Regions from separate parts of the Micromonospora sp. IBSANI012 genome, predicted to be linked through region 2. Evidence: riboswitches for the same ligand, from Rfam matches in the RefSeq annotation. Region 2 holds a riboswitch; the other holds the start of a gene.

Region 1 (9,675 bases), 2.7 Mb from region 2:
GCTGCCCCCACTGACGTCGACATCCGCGCTGGCGTCAGCGCGCCGGACCTGGACACCGCGAAGGCGCTGCGGGAACTTGCCCGGGAAGATCTTGTCGCCGTCGACAGCGCCGGGCGTCTGGTTGCGGCCTACCCGTTCTCGCCAACGCCAACGCCGCACGTCGTGTCATTCGGCGATGTCGAGGTGTTCGCGATGTGTGCCATCGACGCGTTGGGCATGCCGTTCATGCTCGGCGCCGACGCGATGATCACCTCCTCCGATCCCCACACTGGCCAACTGGTCCGCGTGACCATCACCAACGGAGCCGCGAGGTACCGGCCGGCGGAAGCGGTGGTCGTGTACGCGGCCACCGGAGACGCTGGTCGCTCCGTGGACACCTGCTGTTCCATCATCAACTTCTTCACGAGCGCATCCAACGCTCGGGCGTGGATCACGGACCATCCCAACCTGGCCGCCACTGTTCTCGACCAGGACCAGGCCGTCACGCTCGGCCGCGACATCTTCGAACCGCTGCTCGCCTGAGGCCGACAGCATCATCGCCACCCCGCCGCTGCCGAACCCGACACGAGGTGCCTAGATGCACGGCTCCGCAAAGCGCCAACAGTTCACCGTCACAGTCACTGCGGCCACACGTGGCCGCGTCCTGATCCCGGTCCCTCCAAGCGGGTCAGGCGCAGGCAGGCTCTGGATCAGGGCCAGGTGACCATGTCGGTGGTCGAAGGGATCATCGCGGTGGCAGCGATCGATGGAATCCAGAACCCGTCATCGTTCCTGGCCGCGACTGCCAGGGCTGCTGGTGTCGCGTCCCGCCGTCCGGTTGCTTGCCGAGTGCCGGATTTACTGACCGTGACGGTTACAGCATCGACTCAACGACTCGGCGTGATCTAGGTACGGCTCGTCAGATCAGGTACCGTCCCCTGTTACACCGTCTTCGTACCAACCCTGGCTGCCCGTCACACGGGGGGCCGAATCGGAGGGACACAGCCGTGAGGTTCGATAGCGCAGTCCGCAAGGCTGGCCTCGTCGTGGCGATCGCCGCCCTCGCGGTGAGCGCGGGATGCGCCAAGAAGGACGAGAGCGAGGTCCAGGCGAACGGGGTCAAGCTCATCGAGAAGGGCAAGCTGACCGTCTGCACCCACCTGCCGTACGCGCCCTTCCAGTCGAAGGATGCCAGCGGCAAGGTGATCGGGTTCGACGTCGACGTGATGGACCTGGTCGCCAAGGATCTGGGCGTCGAGCAGACGATCGTCGACACGCCGTTCGAGGGCATCAAGTCCGGCCAGGATCTGAACACGGGCAAGTGCGACGCGGCCGCCGCCGGCATGACGATCACCGAGGAACGGCAGAAGGTGATGAACTTCTCCGATCCGTACTTCGACGCGACCCAGGCAATGTTGGTCAAGACCGGCAAGCCGTACAAGTCGCTCGACGACCTCAAGGGCAAGAAGCTCGGCGTCCAGGCGGCGACCACGGGCCGTGACTACGCCCGGAAGTTTGAGAAGGAGAAGGGCCTGCAACTCGTCGAGTTCGAGGATCTCGCCGCCCTGCAGCAGGCCCTCGCCAACGGCCAGGTGGAGGCCGCCATCAACGACCTGCCGGTCTGGACCGAGTACATCAAGGAGCACCCGGGCGGGTTCGAGGTGACCGCCGAGTTCGACACCGGCGAGCAGTACGGGTTCTCGGTGAAGAAGGACAGCAACCCGGAACTGCTCAAGAAGATCAACGAGGTGCTGGCCAAGGCCAAGCAGGACGGCATCTACGACAAGATCTACGAGAAGTGGATCGGCAAGCAGCCGAACGCGTGATTGAAGCTCGTGGCGGGAGGGCGCGCGCCGAGCGCGCCCTCCGCGTACGCAACCTCCCCGTAGGCAAGGAGCGTCTCGAACCGTGAAGCTGCGACGCCGCCAGCGAGAGCGGCTGTCCCTCTGGCTCCAGTACCTGGCCTTCATCGCCATCATCGCCGTGGTGATCTTCGCCGCGGACTGGGGCAGGCTGAGGGAGGCGTTCTTCCGCGTCGACATCATCGAGTCGATGTTCCCGACGATCATCACCGTCGCGCTGCGCAACACGATCCTCTACACGCTGGGTGCGTTCGCCTTCGGCCTCGTGTTCGGCACCGTCCTCGCGCTGATGCGGCTGTCCCGGGTGGTTCCGTACCGCTGGGTGGCGACGGCGTACATCGAGCTGTTCCGGGGTCTGCCCGCGCTGCTGGTGCTCTTCCTCGTGGGCTACGGCATTCCCATCGCCTTCCCGGAGCGGGAGATTCCCGGCGGCGTGTTCGGTTCGATCGCGATCGGTCTCGGGTTGACCGCTGCGGCGTACATGGCCGAGACCATCCGGGCTGGCATCCAGGCCGTGCCGAAGGGACAGATGGAGGCGGCGCGCACCCTCGGCATGTCGCACTTCACCGCGATGCGCACCATCGTCATCCCGCAGGCGTTCCGGATCGTGATCCCGCCGCTGACGAACGAACTCATCCTGCTCACCAAGGACTCGTCGCTCGCCTACGTTCTCGGCGTGACGGCGCAAACCATCGAGGTCACCAAATTCGGTCGGGACACGCTGAACGACCGGGTGAACGCCACCCCGCTGCTGGTGGCCGGCCTCACCTACCTGGCGATCACCCTGCCCCTCTCCCAGGTGGTACGCCGCCTCGAACTCCGCTACGCCAAGGCTCGGTGACCCATATGACGACCACCCCACCCCGGCCCGCCGTCGAGATCCGCGACCTGCACAAGTCCTTCGGGCCGCTCGAAGTGCTCAAGGGCATCGACTTCGAGGTCGGCCACGGCGAGGTGGTCTGCGTCATCGGGCCGTCCGGGTCCGGCAAATCGACGCTGCTGCGGTGCGTCAACCTGCTGGAGGAGCCGACCGCCGGCAAGATCTGGGTGAACGGGATCGAGATGACCGACCCGGATGTCGAGATCGATTCGGTACGCCGCGGCATCGGCATGGTCTTCCAGTCGTTCAACCTCTTCCCGCATCTGACCGTGCTGGACAACCTCACCATCGCCCAGCGCCGTGTGCTGCGGCGTCGCCGCGCCGAGGCCGAGCGGATCGCGCGGGACAACCTGGAGCGGGTCGGCCTGACCGACAAGGCCCAAGCGTTCCCGACGCAGCTCTCCGGTGGGCAGCAGCAGCGGGCGGCGATCGCCCGATCGCTGTCGATGGAGCCCAAGCTGATGCTCTTCGACGAGCCGACCTCCGCGCTCGATCCGGAACTGGTCGGCGACGTGCTCACCGTCATGCGCAAGCTGGCCGAGGACGGCATGACGATGATGGTGGTCACCCACGAGATGGCGTTCGCCCGGGACGTCGCCGACCGGGTCGTGTTCATGGACGGCGGCGTGGTGGTCGAGCAGGGGCCGCCGCAGGAGGTGCTCGGCGCGCCGCGGCACGAACGGACCCGCTCGTTCCTCTCTCGGGTCCTCGACCCGACGCAGGTCACGCAGCTTGGTCAGCCCGACCAGCCCTCCGAGCCACCAGAGCCACCCCGCCTGCCGGCGGACGACCGCCACAACCTGTGACAGCCGCTCATCGTTACTTCGTGGACACCGGTGCAAGCGCGTGGCCAGGTCGTCGTCGATGAGGTGTCGCAGTCCGCTCAACCCGTCGGAGGTACGCGACTTACCGGGGGTTGATGAGGCACATTCCGCCGGGCGTGCCCCGGTCCATCGTGGCCAACGCGTGGGGCACCTCGGCGAGGCCGATGGTGCGGGTGATCAGCTCGGCGGGGCGCAGTACGCCGGCGGTGACCAGCCGGAGCAGCTCCGGATAGGCGTGCGCGGGCATGCCGTGACTGCCCCGCAGCTCCAGCTCGAACGCGATCACGAGCTCCATCGGCAGGGCCGGGCGGCCCTGGACGGCGGGAAGGAGTCCGACCTGCACGTGACGTCCGCGCCGCCGGAGGCTTTCGATTGAGGCGGTGCAGGTGGCGTGACTGCCCAACGCGTCGAGCGACAGGTGGGCGCCGCCGCCGGTCGCCTCCCGGACGGCCGCGGCCACCTCGCCGGGTCCGGTGAGGGCACTACCGTCCAGACATATCGAGGCCCCGCAGCTCCTGGCCAGCTCGAGCGCACCGGGGGCAACGTCCACCGCCACGACCTGCGCGCCGCACGCCGCCGCGATCATCACCGCGGACAGCCCCACTCCGCCGCAGCCGTGTACCGCCACCCACTCGCCCGCGGCGGCCCGCCCCTGACTGACCACGGCCCGGAACGCCGTGGCGAAGCGGCAGCCGAGGGCCGCCGCGGCCGGGTAGTCCAGGTCGTCGGGGAGCCTGACCAGGTTGACGTCGGCGTTCTGCACCGCCACGTACTCCGCGAACGAGCCCCAGTGGGTGAAGCCTGGCTGCGTCTGCCGCTCGCACACCTGCTGGTCCCCGGCGAGGCAGGCGGGGCACTGCCCACAGGCGCAGACGAAGGGCGCGGTGACCCGATCGCCGGGCTGCCAGCCGCGTACGCCGGCCCCGACCGCCGTGACGACGCCGGCGTACTCGTGGCCGGGGACGTGTGGCAGGCGGATGTCGGGATCGTGTCCCTGCCAACCGTGCCAGTCGCTGCGGCACAACCCGGTCGCCTCGACGCGGATGACCGCGCCTCCCGACGGTGGCACCGGGTCCCGGACGTCGCGGACCTCGGGTCGGGCACCGAACTCGTCAAAGACCACGGCACGCATGCGCCGCATCCTCACATGCCACGGACCGGCCGGCCTGCCCACCCCGCCGGACCCGCGGCATCTGCCGCGAACGGGTCGGTAGCGGTGGAAGCTCACCGCTGCCGCGGATAGGCTGCCGTTCCCGCTGGTGGCGAGGCAGTGGCGAGAAGTTCCGCTTCAAAGTCTGCCGGCATCCATTGGTCCTGCCGCCTCCAGGTGAACTCTCCATCCCCGGTTGCCTGCTCGTAGGTGCAGGACCGATAGCGGTGCGACGTCGAGTTGCCAGAAGGCCGTGGGCGGTGCTTGCAGCACGTTGACCAGCGCGGCTCGGATCACTGCCGCGTGGGTGATCGCGGTGATTCGCTCGCACCCTGCGGTCTGTGCGTGAAGCCAGTGGCCGATGCGGTCGATGAGTGCGGTGAGCTTCTCTCCGCCGTGTGGTGCGGCATCAGGGTCGGTGAGCCATCCCTGCAGGCCGTCGGGGTTTGTCGCGGCGACCTCGTCGAGCGTGCGGCCGGTCCAGTCTCCGTAGTCGCAATCGGCGATCGCGGGTTCGATCGCAGGTCGCAACCCCCATGCCCCAGCGGTCTGAACAGCCGCTTCGGCGGGGCTGCTCACGCAGCAGCTCTCGCCCCAGCGGGCGGGGGCCTGGTTGGCCAGGGCGAGGGCGGCACGTCGGCCGCCCTCGTCCAAGTCCACGTTTCCGCCGCCAAAGGTGACCAGTCGTAGGGCACGGGTGGGCGCGTGGGCGACCAGTTGAAGCCGGGTCGTGGTCACGATCGGGCAGGAACGATCGCCTCAGGTGAGGGTTCGCTACCGGTGGGCCTCATGTGTCGACGGTGCAGCAGCGCGGCGAAGGCAAGCCCGATGCCGGCCCACATCACCAGTTGAGTGCCAAGGGAGGCGAGACGGAAGTCCCACAGCAGTTCCGCCGGGAAGTCGGCGGGCACCTCGTTGAACGATGGCAGGAGGAGGTAGCCGACCGCCACGGTGGCCAAGAAGCCAGCGAGAGCGGCGGCACAGCGGGACCATTGTGGTGTGCCGGCTCGCATGGATCGGTAGGCGAGGGCGCCGGCCCACACGGCGACCAGGCCGAGGATCACCATTGCCAGGTAGCTGCCGGTGCGCTGGTTGATCGTGTCGGGGTTACCAACCGCAGGTGGATTGGCCGGATATTTACCGAATGGCACGATCACAGCACCGAGCAGCGCCGCACCGGCCAGAGCGAGGGCGGCGTGGGCGTCGTGGCGGATGCGCAGCCGACGCCGTAGCAGTGCGTACGCGATGGACAACAAACCGCCCATGGCGACGCCGAACAATCCGGTGGCGAGGAACAGTCCACCACGCTGGCCTTCGCGGCTGACCAACTCGTCGGCGTGGTGCTCGGCGCCGGTCGCCGGATCGGCGTGAACGGCCTGTTCCTCGATAGCGATCGCCGCCTCGACGCGAGGTTCACCGGCGAAATAGGCGAAGGCCCCGGCGAGCAGGCCGGCGATCAACCCCGCAAGGAGACCACGCAACAGCACGGATCTGAAGGTAGGCATCGCGGCGGCGCTCAGTGGCACGGGACGCCGAGCAGGTGCCGGCCATCGTGCATCAGTTCGTGCAAGTACATGCCACTGCGAGAAACGACCCCCTGGTCAAACGCCACGAGGTACGTCAAGAGCAGCAGGACGGCGACCATGGTCAGCACCGCCCACACCATCCGGGGGGAGACGGCAGGATGAGTCAGCGGGCGAGCCGGAGTGGCACTGGACATGATGAGTCGACCTCCTCTGGGGATGGCGCGTCCCCTACGAAAGGACTGCGACGAAGGAGCGTCCTGACTCGCAGCCTCGTCCCTATCACCGAAACGAAGGCCGCTCACAGTGGCGCGACCGCACCGGATTCCCACCGGTTTCCCTCGCGACGCCGCAGATGGCGTCATGACCGTACCGACGCCGTGACGACCGGTCAACAAATACTTGGCAGGCGCAGCGGGTGAACGGTGAACGGCGGCGGCGAGGCAGCAGCAGCAGTCCGCGATGGTTGCGACGCCGGACGGCACCATAATGGCCGGATGGCGAAGTCGATGATCGACGGACAGTGGCAGCAGTTCGTCTCGTACGGCACCCGCACCGGCAAGCTCGCGACGACACGGGCCGACGGCTCGCCGCACGTTGTCCCAGTGTGGTTCGTACTCGACGGCGACGACGTGCTGTTCAACACCGGCAAGACCTCGGTGAAGGGCCGCAACCTCGCCCGCGACGGCAGGGCCGTGCTGTGCGTCGACGACGAGAAGCCGCCGTACGCGTTCGTGACGGTGCGTGGGCGCGCGACGATCACCGAGGACCTGCCCGAGATGCGGCGGTGGGCGATCCGCATCGCCGAGCGCTACATGGGGCCGGACCTGGCCGAGGCATACGGGGCGCGCAACGCCGTGCCGGGCGAGCTGCTGGTGCGCCTGACCGTGGAAAAGGTCGTCGGGCACACCGGCATCTCCGACTGAGCGACCGCCCGCGCGGAAGCAGCGAGGAAGCATCGAACGTGCCGCCGGTGGCCGACACGTCACGACAGCAGGCGGCGTGGTAGGCGAGCTGAGCGTACGGGATGACAACCGACCGCAGCCGACGCTGCGCCGCACCGGCGTTCGGGACGAAGCGGTCCAGCGGTTGGGTGCCCGACATCTCACCCGCTGACTCGGGCGGGGCCGGTGTGCTCTCCAGCCGTAGGCGGCGTGAGGCCCCTCACGGCCGGCTCGTATCGGGTGCCGCGTTCTGAGGGAGTAGCGGCACGAGTGTGAGCGCGAGCCTTCCTACTTGTCGTGCTGTCGGCGCACCATTTCGGTGATCCAGGTGGGCGCGAACGGAGACGTGCAGCCCGGGGAAGTCGGGTAGTCCTTGAGCACCTCCAGGCGCTCGCCGATGTTGATTGCACGGGCACGGTGCTCGGCGTGCTCGATCCCGATCTGAGCCAGGCAGTGGTTCATCGCCCACTGCAGGCGATCCGGGGCGTCTTTCATCTCCGCCTCGATGACGTCGAGCAGTCCTGCGAGGTCCAGGCCCTCGGGCTTCTTCGCCACGCGTTCGGTGGTCAGCGCCCAGCCGGCACTCGCGACCACTGGATCCGGATCGGCGGACCAGGCCAGGCGCAGCTCTTCGGAGTGCGGGTTCTTCTTCACCACGTAGTTCACGAGCCAGTCGTGCACCTTGGGTGTGCGCGCCTCGCGCAACATGACGTCCAACTCGTCGCGCTCGAACGCCTTCGGGCGGCAGATCAGGATCGCCAGCAGTCTCGCCGCGGTGTCACCCGTCTTCCAGAGCTGGCACGCGAGTTCCTGCTGCGTCTTCAGCTGCTTCGCGAGCGCGCGCAGCTTGCTGAGGTTCACACCGTGATCGTCACCGTGCTTCTCGTTCACCTCGCGTATCTTCGGGTCCTCGAGCGCGGCCAGCTCGGCCATCACCTCGGCCACCATCGCCTCGGTCGGCGTCGTCTCGGCCACCTCGACCTCCTGTCCATCACGTGCGGGATGCAGCCTACGACGCAAGTCGGCTCCTGTCGTACACCCGCCCCAGATCGCCGGACCCCGCCCCGAACGGCGATCCATGCTGGTCCGTGCCGCGTTCGCACTCCACTCTGTACCGCACCACTCGAACCAAGATTGACCGGCGAATCACGGTTCGGAAATTCAGGTTTGGGGTTCCTCCCGGACCGACTTGGGCGGTCAACTGACGCGGCGGGCGGTGAGCAGGAGGTACTCCCATTCCAGGACCGTCGGGCCCGACCCGAGCTCGTTCCGGCGCGCGAGCTCCATCAGGTCGTGATCGAGCGCGGTGGTCCGCTGCGGGTTGTCGGCGATGCCCCGGTACGCCGAGACCGTGGGGCCGTAATTGGCCTTGAAGAAGTCCCGGAACGCCTGCGGGTTGGCGAACGCCTCGACGCGCAGCACCTGCCGGTGCGCCACCACGTCGGTCACCCGGTCGCTGAACAGGGCCCGGACATGCTGTTCGTCGCCCCACAGCGGCGGTGGCTGCGCGCCCGGAGGCGGCGGCGCCACGTACGGCCGCAGCGTACCGAGCAGCTGGCCGATGAATCCCTCCGGAGTCCAGCTGAGCAGGCCGATGGTGCCGCCTGGGCGGCAGACCCGGACCAACTCGTCCGCGGCGGCCTGGTGGTGCGGGGCGAACATGACTCCGACGCAGGACAGCACCCTGTCGAACTCCCCGTCGGCGAAGGGCAGCGCCTCGGCGTCGGCCTGCCGCCACGCCAGGTCCAGACCCCGATCGGCGGCCAGCCGCCGGCCCGCGTCGAGCAGCTCCGGGGTCAGGTCGCTGGCGGTGACCCGCCCGCCCGCCAGCGCGGCCGGTATCGCCGCGTTCCCCGATCCGGCGGCGACGTCGAGCACCCGGTCGCCGGGGCGTACCCCGCAGGCCTCGACCAGGATCGGCCCAAGCTCGGCGATGACGCCGGTGGCCACAGCCGGATAGTCGCCCAGGGCCCACATCGCGCGATGCCGGGCCTTGAGGGCCTCGTCCGCCGCCGGGTCGAATCGTGTCGTCATGGCCTGTCGCCTCTCGCTTGTCCTGCTCCTGACAGTGACGCTAGGCAGGGCAATCCGACTCGCCTAGTACACGATCTGTACTGGAGGGCCTACCGGATGGCCACTAGCCTTCGTCCATGGGATCGTCGTATTACCAGTTCTGCCCCGTCGCCAAGGCGATGGAGCTGCTCGACGGGCGGTGGACGATGCTGATCGTCCGCGAGCTGACCAGCGGCAGCGAGCGCTTCAATGAACTCCGCCGCGGCCTGCCCCGGCTCTCTCCGGCGCTGCTCTCCCGGCGGCTGCACGAGCTCACCACCGCCGGCATCGTCCGGCGGGAGGCCGACGGCGCGGACGTCCGGTACGTGCTGACCGCCGCCGGCCGAGAGCTCCGTCCCATCGTCGAGGCGCTCGGCGGGTGGGGGGTCCGCTGGATCGGAGAGATTGGCGACGAGGACCTGGATCCGAAGCTGCTGCTGTGGGACATGCACCGGAACGTC
Region 2 (9,675 bases):
CCGGCCGGGTAGACCCGCTCGGCCAGATCCCACCGGCGCTGCCGCCCGACCCGGTCGGCGATGGCGATCTCGCCGCGGGCTGCGAGGAGCTCCAGCATCTGCGTGACGTTGCGGTTGTTCGTCCAGCCCGTCGACGGCCACGGCACCACGCTGGTGTCCGGCACCTCGCGGGACAGCAGCGGACCGGAGGCGCGCAGCAGATCGAGCACGTCGCGGCGGAAGGAGTCGTTGGCCTTCAGCCAGGCGCGCCGCCGCGGATCCTCCGGACACGTGGCCATCTCGGCGAGGTGGAGCCCGAGGTCCGCCATCGGCCGCACCATCGCGAGGTGCTGGAACTGCTCGAACGCGGTGCGGTCACGCTCCACCGCCTGCCGCAGGTGTGCCGGCGCGTACCCGGCGCCGAGCCGGGTCCACGCCACCAGGTCGGCGCTGGGCGCCACCGCCGCCGTCGGGTCCAACTGCAGGAACGTCAACCGGTCCAGGACCGTCAAGAGGTCCGTCGGCCGGTGCGCGTCGAGCAGCTGGGCCCGGACGGCGATGCGCCGGGCCTCACGACGATCGATTCGATGAAGCCGCATCAGGCGAGGCTACTCAGAAGTCGTCGTCCAGGCTGACCTCACCGCCGACCGCCACCTGGTACGCGGACACCCGCCGCTCGAAGAAGTTGGTCAGCTCCTGCACGTCCTGCAACTCCATGAACGGGAACGGGTTCGTCGACCCGTACGCGGGCGGCAGGCCGAGCCGGGCGAGCCGGGCGTCCGCCACGTACTCCAGGTAGCGGCGCATGTCGGCGGTGTTCATGCCCGGCAGGCCGTCCCCGCAGAGGTCCCGGCCGAAGGCCAGCTCGGCCGTCACCGCCTCGTCCAGCATGGTCCGCACCTCATCCGCCATCGCCTCGTCGAACAGCGACGGCTCCTCGGCGCGGACGGTGTCGACCACCGAGAAGGCGAACTCCATGTGCATCGACTCGTCGCGGAACACCCAGTTGGTGCCGGTGGCCAGCCCCGAGAGCAGCCCACGCGAGCGCAGCCAGTAGACGTAGGCGAAGGCGCCGTAGAAGAACAGCCCCTCCACGCAGGCCGCGAAGCAGATCAGGTTGAGCAGGAACGCCCGCCGCTCCGCCCGGCTCTCCAGCCGCTGCAGGCCGCCGATCGAGTCGATCCAGCGGAAGCAGAACTCCGCCTTGTCCCGGATCGACGGGATGTGCTCGACCGCCGCGAACGCCTTCGCCCGCTCGTCGTGGTCGGGCAGGTAGGTGTCGAGCAGGGTCAGGTAGAACTGGACGTGCACCGCCTCCTCGTAGAGCTGGCGGGAGAGGTAGAGGCGGGCCTCGGGCGCGTTGACATGCTGGTAGAGGTTGAGCACCAGGTTGTTCGCCACGATCGAGTCGCCGGTGGCAAAGAACGCCACCAGGCGGTGGACCAGGTGCCGCTCGCCGGCGGAGAGCGTGGCCAGGTCGGGTACGTCGGAGGCCAGGTCCACCTCCTCCACCGTCCAGGTGTTGCGGATGGCGGCCCGGAACCGCTCGTAGAAGTCCGGGTAGCGCATCGGTCGCAGGGTCAGGTCCATGCCGGGGTCGAGCAGCATCGTCACTGGCAGGCCTCGCAGATCTCGGGGTTCTCCAGCGAGCAGGCGACCGCGTCGCTCTCGCCGACGGACAGGGTGAGCAGGGCCGGTGCCGCCGGTCGCGGCGAGGGCACGGGTGCGGCGGCCGGCGCGGCGGCGACCGTGGTCTGCGCGATCCGGGTCGCCGGGCGGGACCGCAGGTAGTAGGTGGTCTTCAGCCCGGCCCGCCAGGCGTAGGCGTACATGGAGGAGAGCCGGCCGATGGTCGGGCTGGCCTGGAACAGGTTGAGCGACTGCGACTGGTCCACGTACGGGGCGCGGGCGGCGGCCAGGTCGATCAGCGCCTTCTGCGGCAGCTCCCAGGCGGTGCGGTGCAGCGCCTTCAGCTCCGCCGGCAGGTCCAGCTCCTGCACCGAGCCGTCGGCCCGCTTGATCGCGTCCCGGGTCTGCGGGGTCCACCGGCCCAGCCGCTTCAGGTCGGCGACCAGATGCCGGTTGACCTGGAGGAACTCCCCGGAGAGGGTCTCCCGCTTGAAGACGTTGGAGACCAGCGGCTCGACGCACTCGGCGCAGCCGGCGATCGAGGCGATGGTGGCCGTCGGCGCGATCGCCACCAGCAGCGAGTTGCGCAGCCCGTGCCGGGCCACCTTCTCCCGCAGCGCCGCCCACGCCTCCGGTCGGGTCGGTCGGGCGTCCGGCCAGTGGTCCGGGTGCAGCACCCCGCCGGCCGCCCGGGTCAGCGGGTACGCCGGGTGCGCGCCGCGCTCCGCCGCCAGGTCGGCGGAGGCGTCGTACGCGGCCAGGGCGACCTCCTCGGCGATCCGGGTGGACAGCGCCAGCGCCGCCGGCGAGTCGAACGGCAGCCGCAGCGCGGCGAAGACGTCGGCCAGCCCCATCACGCCCAGCCCCAGCGGCCGCCACCGCCGGTGCGCGGTGGCCGCCTGCTCGGTGGGGAACCAGTTCCGGTCGATCGCCCGGTCCAGCGCCCCCACCGCCAGCCGGACCGTCGCGGCGAGCCCGGCGAAGTCCATGCCACCGTCGACCAGGTGGGCGGCCAGGTTGACCGAGCCGAGCGTGCAGACGGCCGTCTCGGCGTCGCTGGTCACCTCCAGGATCTCGGTGCACAGGTTGGAGTGGTGCACCACGCCGCCGCCCGCGCCGACCTGGTTGCAGGTGCGGTTCGCCGCGTCCTTGAACGTCATCCAGCCGTTGCCGGTCTGCGCCAGGGTGCGCATCATCCGGCCGTACAGGGTGCGGGCCGGCAGCGTCCGCACCGCCTTGCCGGCGGCCTCCGCCGCCCGGTACGCGGTGTCGAACTCCGCGCCCCACAGGTCGACCAGCTCCGGCACCTCCTTCGGGTCGAACAGCGACCAGTCGGCGTCCGCCTCGACCCGGCGCATGAACTCGTCCGGCACCCAGTTGGCCAGGTTCAGGTTGTGCGTACGCCGGGCCTCGTCGCCGGTGTTGTCCTTCAGCTCCAGGAACTCTTCGATGTCGGCGTGCCAGGTGTCCAGGTAGACGCAGGCCGCGCCCTTGCGCCGGCCGCCCTGGTTGACCGCCGCCACGCTGGCGTCGAGGGTGCGCAGCCAGGGCACGATGCCGTTGGAGCGGCCGTTGGTGCCCCGGATCAGCGACCCCCGCGAGCGCACCCGGGACCACGAGATGCCGATCCCACCGGCGAACTTGGACAGCTTCGCCACCTGCGTGTAGCGCTCGTAGATCGAGTCCAGCTCGTCACGGGGCGAGTCGACCAGGAAACAGGAGGAGAGCTGCTGGTGCCGGGCGCCGGCGTTGAACAGCGTCGGCGAGCTGGGCAGGTAGGCCAGCCGGGACATCAGCCGGTACAGCTCGCCGGCCTGCTCCACGGTGTCGGACAGGCCGGTGGCCACCCGCAGCCAGAAGTGCTGCGGCCGTTCCAGCACCGCCCGGCTGCGCGGGTGGCGCAGCAGGTAGCGGTCGTGCAGGGTGCGCAGTCCGAAGTACTCGAAGGCGTCGTCGCCGGCGTGGTCGACCAGGGCGTCGAGGGCGTCGGCGTGCGTCGCGACGAAGCCGGCGAAGCCCGGGTCCAGCAGGCCTTCGGCGTACGCGGCGGCGACGCTGTCGCTGAAGCTGCCGATGCCCTGGCCGGTGGTCTCGTCGGCGATCCGCCCGGCGAGCAGGCGGGCGGCCAGCCGGGCGTACCCGGGCTCCTCGGCGGTGAGCCCGGCCGCCGCGGCGATGGCCAGCCGGGTCAGCTCGTCGGTGTCCGCGCCGGCGGTGCGCCCCGACTCGACCAGGGCGAGGATCCGCTCCGGGTCGGTGTCGGGCAGGTCGTGGTGGTGTCGGTGCAGCAGGTCCCGCAGTGCCCCGACCGGGGGTGGGGCGATGGTGGATGACGCCGTCACGTGCTCTCCTGGGTGGTCGGTGTGGACCGCGGGAGGGCACGACGGCACGCCGGATTGCCACCGGTCGGTGTGCCGGCGGTGCTCCGTACGGCTCGACGACCCTCCCACGAGGCCCCGAGGTGGTCCGCGCGCCCGGTGGGCACGCCCTGCTGGCAGGTCTTCGGACTCGCGGGCAGACGCGTCCGGCGCGTTCGCCTACTGGCCGTCGCTTCCCGGGCCCCGTCGGGCCCAGTGCTCGTGACGGCGGTCGTTCCCGCTCACCGCTGCGGGGCAGTCCCGGATTCGCACCGGGTTCCCTGTTCGGCGCGACGCCTGGCGGACGTCGACGCCTGGCGGACCCTTGGGGGGTCGCACCAGCAGTGAAAGTGATCCTAGATGTAGTGGGTCGCAAAAAGCCAACACACCATATGCTGTGGGCGTGTCGCGTCGTTGAGAAAATCCGCGCCGCGTACAACCTGGACGGCGGCCGACCCCGTCAGCGGGGTGAACGTTCACGGACGGGATGGGTGGATGCGGGCGGACCTGGAACAGGAGTACGTCGAGTACGTCACGTCACGGCTGCCGGCGCTACGCCGGATCGCCTGCCACCTGACCGGGGACGCGCACCGTGGCGACGATCTGGTCCAGACCGCCGTCACCCGGCTCTACGTCGGCTGGCGGCGGGCCCGGGAGGCGGACAACGTCGACGCGTACGTGCGTACCGTGCTGGTCCGGGTCTTCCTCGACGAGAAGCGCCGGCTCTGGTCCCGGGTCCGCCTGGTCGACACGCCACCCGAGCCGGCACCCGCCCCGACCGGCGACGCGGTGGAGGACCGGGAGCTGCTGCACGCCGCGCTCGCCCAGGTGCCGCCCCGGCAGCGGGCCGTGCTGGTGCTGCGCTTCCTGCACGACCGGCCGGTGGACGAGGTGGCCGCCACCCTCGGCTGCACCGCCGGCACGGTCAAGAGCCAGACCTCGCACGGCCTGGCCAGCCTGCGCCGGCTGCTCGGCACGGACGCCTACGCGATCACCGGAGAGGGGATGTGATGGAGGAGAAGCTGCTGGCGCCGCTGCGGGACGTACCGCTCCCGCCGTCCGCCGTGGACCTGCACCGGGCCGTACGCGACGGGCGTCGGCAGGTGCGGCGGCGACGGATCGCCGCGACGGCCACCGCCGGGCTCGCGGTGGTCGCGGTCCTGGCCGCCGCCCCGGTGCTGGTCGGCCGGGCGGACCGGCCGACGCCGGTCACCCCCGCGATCACGCCCTCCCCGACGGCGACCGCCGCGCCCATGCCGGCGGCCGCCCCGGCCGCCTTCGACCCCGCCCGGCAGTACGCCGAGTTCGGTTGGGTGCCCCCCGTCATGACCGACCGGACCGTCCGGACCGGAACCGACCAGCTCGCGTTGACCGCCTCGGCGCCGCAGACGTCACAGCTGCCCGTCAAGGACGCGCCCGCCGCCGAACTGCGGCTCGTTTCCGCCGGCAGGGACATCACGCTCGGCATCGACCGGGACTTCGCCGTGGCCGCCGGCCGGGCGGGCTCCGCCGGCCTGGAGCCGGCCGAACCGGTCAACGGCCGGACCGCCCGCTGGAACGCGAACGCCACCGTCGAGCCCCGGTCCGCTGCGCTGCGCTGGGAGTACGCCCCGGGCGCCTGGGCCGAGGTGATCGTGCGGCACACCCCCGTAAGCGCCGGCGACCCGCGCGCCGTCGCCCGGCGGATCGCCCTCGACATCCGCTACGCCGTGGATTGGCCGATCCGGCTGCCGGTGCGCTTCGCCACGCCCCCGGCCGGCCTGAAGCCGATGGCGTACCTGGTGACCAGGAGGGCGCACGGCGGCTGGGACGTCGAACTGTCCTACGGCGCCGGCAAGCGGACGAAGTACGGGGACTGGCCGCTGGTCGTGCTGGTGCTGCCCCTCACGTTCCCGACCGGCGACGGGGTGATCGCCCCGCCCGACTCCCGGATCGACGGCCACCCCGCCCGCCGGCGCTCGTCGGTCGACGGCGGCGCCAGCCTCCAGGTCTACTGGGTCCAGGGTCTCTACCTTGAGATGACCGCGCACGACAAGGCCACCCTGCGCAAGCTCGGCGGCAACCTGGACGGGCTGTTCCGCAGCGCCACCCTCCACCCGGAGGTCGACGACTGGCGCTGACGTCGACCGGGCGGCGGAATTCGTCCCCGCCGCCCGGTTTGCGACCGCATCTGCCGGGAAGTCGGGGAACGTGCGAGCGCTGATGAACAAGATCGAGCAGAACGCCGCGCTGGACCCGGTCGGCGACCGGCTCCAGCGGGCCGTCCAGTCGACCCTGCGCGGGCAGCGGGTCCGTGACCTGCTGCATGGCGTCTGGCTGGGCCATCCGCTGCACCCGGCGATGGTGCAGGTGCCGGTGGGCGCCTGGATCAGCGCCGCCGTGCTGGACCTGCTGCCCGGCCAGCGCAAGGCCGCGACCACCCTGATCGGGCTCGGTACGGTGAGCGCCCTCCCGGCCGCCGTCGCCGGGCTGAACGACTGGGCCGCCCTGGCCCGGGACCAGCGCCGGGTCGGGCTGGTGCACGCCGCCTCCAACTCCGTCGCGCTGGTGTTCTACGCCGGCTCGCTCGCCGCCCGGATGCGCGGCCGGCACGGCATGGGGCGGGCACTGGCGTACCTGGGACTGAGCGCGGCCAGCGCCGGGGCGTACATCGGCGGGCACCTGGCGTACAAGCAGGGCGCCCAGGTCAGCCAGAGCATCTCCGAGCTGCACCGGATGACCGACGAGTGGAAGGCCATCGCCGACCTGTCGACCCTGCCGCAGCGCGAGCTGATCACCCGCGAGGTGGACGACGTCTCGGTGATCCTCTACCGGCACGGCGACGACGTCACCGTGATGCTGGAACGCTGCCCGCACCAGAGCGGCCCGCTCGGCGAGGGCGAGGTGCAGGAGATCGACGGCCACACCTGCGTGGTCTGCCCCTGGCACGGCTCCGCGTTCCGGCTCAACGGCGGCGAGGTCGTGCACGGCCCGGCCGCCAACGACCAGCAGCTCCTGCCGACGCGGGTGGTCGACGGAATCCTCCAGACCAAGCTGCCCTGACCTCCCACCGGCCACCTGGCCGGACCGCGGTGGCCCGGGCCAGGCGGCCTGTCGGCCCACCGATTGCGGGCACGGCAGGGCCTCGCCGTGGGCCGGGCCAGGGACCTGCCGGTTCCGGTCGCGAGCGCCGCTGATCACGCCGGCCCGCTGTTCGTGGGCGCGGCCGGATGCGCGTACCCGGCTCAGTCGCGGCGGTGGCGAGCGCGGGCGGCCGCGACGGCCCGGGCCGGACGGCGGCGCAGCCCGAGCACCGCGCCGATCTGCGCGCCGACGATGCTGGCCACGGCGAGCACCGCGGAGACCGCCAGCGGCCGGTTCATCCCGTCGTCGTCGGTGGCCCGCGACGCCCCGGCCGCCATCGCCGGGGGCGCCCCCGCCGGCCGCTCCACCTGCGGCGGCATCGTCCGCGGCGCCGGCTGTCCCGGCGTCGCGCCGGTCCCGCCCGGTCCGACCTGACCGCCCGGAGTACCCGGTCCGACCTGACCGCCCGGAGTACCCGGTCCGACCTGACCGCCCGGAGTACCCGGTCCCGCCTGCTCGTCGGGGACCGGCGACCCGATGCCGCCGGGGGACCCCTTCGGCGAGCCCGGGGACGCGGCCGGCGGATGCGGCGACGGCTTGCGCGGCGTCGACGGTTCGGCCACCAGCCGGCCGGTCGCGTGCGTGCGTGCGCCGCCGTCCTCCGCCTGCGCCGGCAGCTTGATCAGCTGGCCCGGCCGGATCCGGTCGGCGTCGGGCAGCCGGTTGAGGCGGGCCAGCTCCTGGTAGCGGTCGAAGTCGTCCAGGTAGCGTTCCGCCACCTCGCCCAGGTAGTCGCCCTTGGCGACCCGGTAGACCGGCGGGGCCGGCTGCGGCCGGGCAGCCTCGGCGGCGGCGCCCTCCGGGACCGCCCCCGTCGACCCGACGGGCGGCGCCGCGAGGACCATGGTCGTGCCCGCCGCCGGCAGCGCCGCGCCCGTCGCCGGGTGCCCGGTGCTGGCCGTCGCCGGGTACGTCATGGCCGCCGCCGCGCTGGCCGCCGGGCTCGCCGCGATGATCAGCGCGACCGAACCGACCAGGGCCGCCGCGGCCCGTTGCTGCCGGCTCATTCCGGGCAGCCGGGGCGCCGGTCGCCGCGTCGCCTGCGCCGCCAGCTCCACCAGCACGGAGAAGGCGAACGTCGCCCAGCCGAACCAGCCGACCACGGCCAGCGCGCGCAGGAACAACCGACCGTCGTCCCGGCTGGTCAGCGCCGTGCCGACCTCGGACAGGGTGGGTAGCTGGTCGGGCAGTGGATTGCCGGCGAAGGCGAGCAGCGCCACCGGCGCGCCCACCAGCAGCGCGACCAGGACGACCAGCGACCCGAACCCGGTGAGCATCTGGCCGGTCCGCCGAACGGCGGAGCCACGCGGTGCGGTCATGGCGGCCTTCCCTTCCTACGGTGCCCCGGTGAGCGCCCGCGCGGTGGCCTCACCCGAGACGGTGACGGTGTCGTCCATGCCGAAGAGGCCGAGCATGTGCCGGCGGTAGGTGACGGTGACGCGTACCCGGATCTGCTTCTCGCCGTCGACCACGGGGAAGCTCACCGAGTGCCCGGTCGCGCCCGCCGCCGAGAGGTAGTCGCGGACGGCCGCCCGCGCGTCGCCCTCGTCGATCTCCTTCGGGCCGCCCTCGATCGCGCGGGCCCGGTCGACGGCCTGGCCGCCGCTGCGGGCCGCCTCGGCGGCGAGGTCGTCGGCGCGTTGCAGCGAGCGGAGCTGACCGGCGCCGTCGTAGGCGACGCCGATGACCGCGAGCACGCCGGTCATCGTGACGGCCAGGAACAGGCTGACCCGTCCCTCGTCGCGGCCGGCCCGACGGGGGGTCATCCCCGGCTCCGGTAGCGGTCCAGCGGGGAGGTGAAGGTCGCCGAGGCGGTGGTCCGCAGCGGTATCCCGGGCAGCGCCGGCAGCCGCAGGTCGCGGTGGGACACCACGCAGGTCACCGAGACGGTCACGCTCGCCGGCTGCCCGGCCGGGCTGCGGTACGCCGCGTCGAAGCTGGTCGACCGGCCACGTACCGAGCCGCTGAAGGTCATCCGGGGCGCGCCGGCGCAGTTCAGGCGTCGCCAGTCGAGCTGGCGGCGAGCGGCGTCGCGGGCCGCGTCGCGGGCGGTGCCGGCGTCCCGGGAGATCGAGGCGGCCCGGGCGGCGTCGTGCGCGGCCGCCTCCACCGCCTCGTCGGCGATCGCGGTACGCCCGGTCACCCCGGCCAGCACGATCAGCGCGATGAAAGCCGGGGCGAGCACGGCCACCTCGATGGAGACCGAGCCCCGGGCGCGGCCGTCCGCGACGGCGCTCACGGGTTCGTCCAGCGCTCGACGGTGCCGTGCGCGGTCTGCCGGACCCGGAAGCTGACGCCCGGGATGACCGACAGGGACCGGCCGGTGACGGTGCAGGTGACCTCGGTGGCCCCGGTGACGCAGGTCGGCCCCGGGCTGTCCCAGCCGACGAGCCAGTCACCGGCCGCGCCGAGGAACCGGGTGGCCCGCGCCTCGCCCGCCCCGGCCGGCGCCTGGAGCACCCGCTGCGCGTTCACCCCGCTCTGCGCGGCGTTCAGCGCGGTGGACCGGGCGACGAACCACGCGGCCACCTGGACCGAGGCGAAGAGCAGCACCAGCACTGCCGGCATGACGACGGCCAGCTCGACC

Evidence for each region. Region 2 has a riboswitch for cobalamin ahead of ACTWM8_RS01290 (ribonucleoside-diphosphate reductase subunit alpha). Riboswitches for the same ligand answer to the same signal wherever they lie in the genome.
Region 1: linked by a shared signal. The riboswitch ahead of ACTWM8_RS19440 (CbtB domain-containing protein) and the one ahead of ACTWM8_RS01290 (ribonucleoside-diphosphate reductase subunit alpha) in region 2 are both predicted to bind cobalamin.

Annotation. Positions count from the first base shown of each region.
Region 1 covers NZ_CP199933.1:4,217,192-4,226,866, reverse strand. The annotation lists gene ACTWM8_RS19475 (alkylmercury lyase family protein) at 1-522, shown strand, start outside; gene ACTWM8_RS19470 (basic amino acid ABC transporter substrate-binding protein) at 1,026-1,805, shown strand; gene ACTWM8_RS19465 (amino acid ABC transporter permease) at 1,888-2,682, shown strand; gene ACTWM8_RS19460 (amino acid ABC transporter ATP-binding protein) at 2,688-3,527, shown strand; gene ACTWM8_RS19455 (zinc-dependent alcohol dehydrogenase family protein) at 3,628-4,677, opposite strand; gene ACTWM8_RS19450 (histidine phosphatase family protein) at 4,834-5,433, opposite strand; gene ACTWM8_RS19445 (CbtA family protein) at 5,430-6,182, opposite strand; gene ACTWM8_RS19440 (CbtB domain-containing protein) at 6,212-6,340, opposite strand; cobalamin riboswitch at 6,456-6,605, opposite strand; gene ACTWM8_RS19435 (PPOX class F420-dependent oxidoreductase) at 6,644-7,144, shown strand; gene ACTWM8_RS19430 (DNA alkylation repair protein) at 7,451-8,137, opposite strand; gene ACTWM8_RS19425 (class I SAM-dependent methyltransferase) at 8,360-9,196, opposite strand; gene ACTWM8_RS19420 (winged helix-turn-helix transcriptional regulator) at 9,313-9,675, shown strand, end outside.
Region 2 covers NZ_CP199933.1:252,021-261,695, forward strand. The annotation lists gene ACTWM8_RS01280 (DNA glycosylase AlkZ-like family protein) at 1-578, opposite strand, end outside; gene ACTWM8_RS01285 (ribonucleotide-diphosphate reductase subunit beta) at 592-1,587, opposite strand; gene ACTWM8_RS01290 (ribonucleoside-diphosphate reductase subunit alpha) at 1,590-3,950, opposite strand; cobalamin riboswitch at 4,092-4,315, opposite strand; gene ACTWM8_RS01295 (SigE family RNA polymerase sigma factor) at 4,461-4,976, shown strand; gene ACTWM8_RS01300 (hypothetical protein) at 4,976-6,085, shown strand; gene ACTWM8_RS01305 (Rieske 2Fe-2S domain-containing protein) at 6,168-7,007, shown strand; gene ACTWM8_RS01310 (LysM peptidoglycan-binding domain-containing protein) at 7,190-8,407, opposite strand; gene ACTWM8_RS01315 (hypothetical protein) at 8,423-8,854, opposite strand; gene ACTWM8_RS01320 (TadE/TadG family type IV pilus assembly protein) at 8,851-9,327, opposite strand; gene ACTWM8_RS01325 (TadE/TadG family type IV pilus assembly protein) at 9,324-9,675, opposite strand, start outside.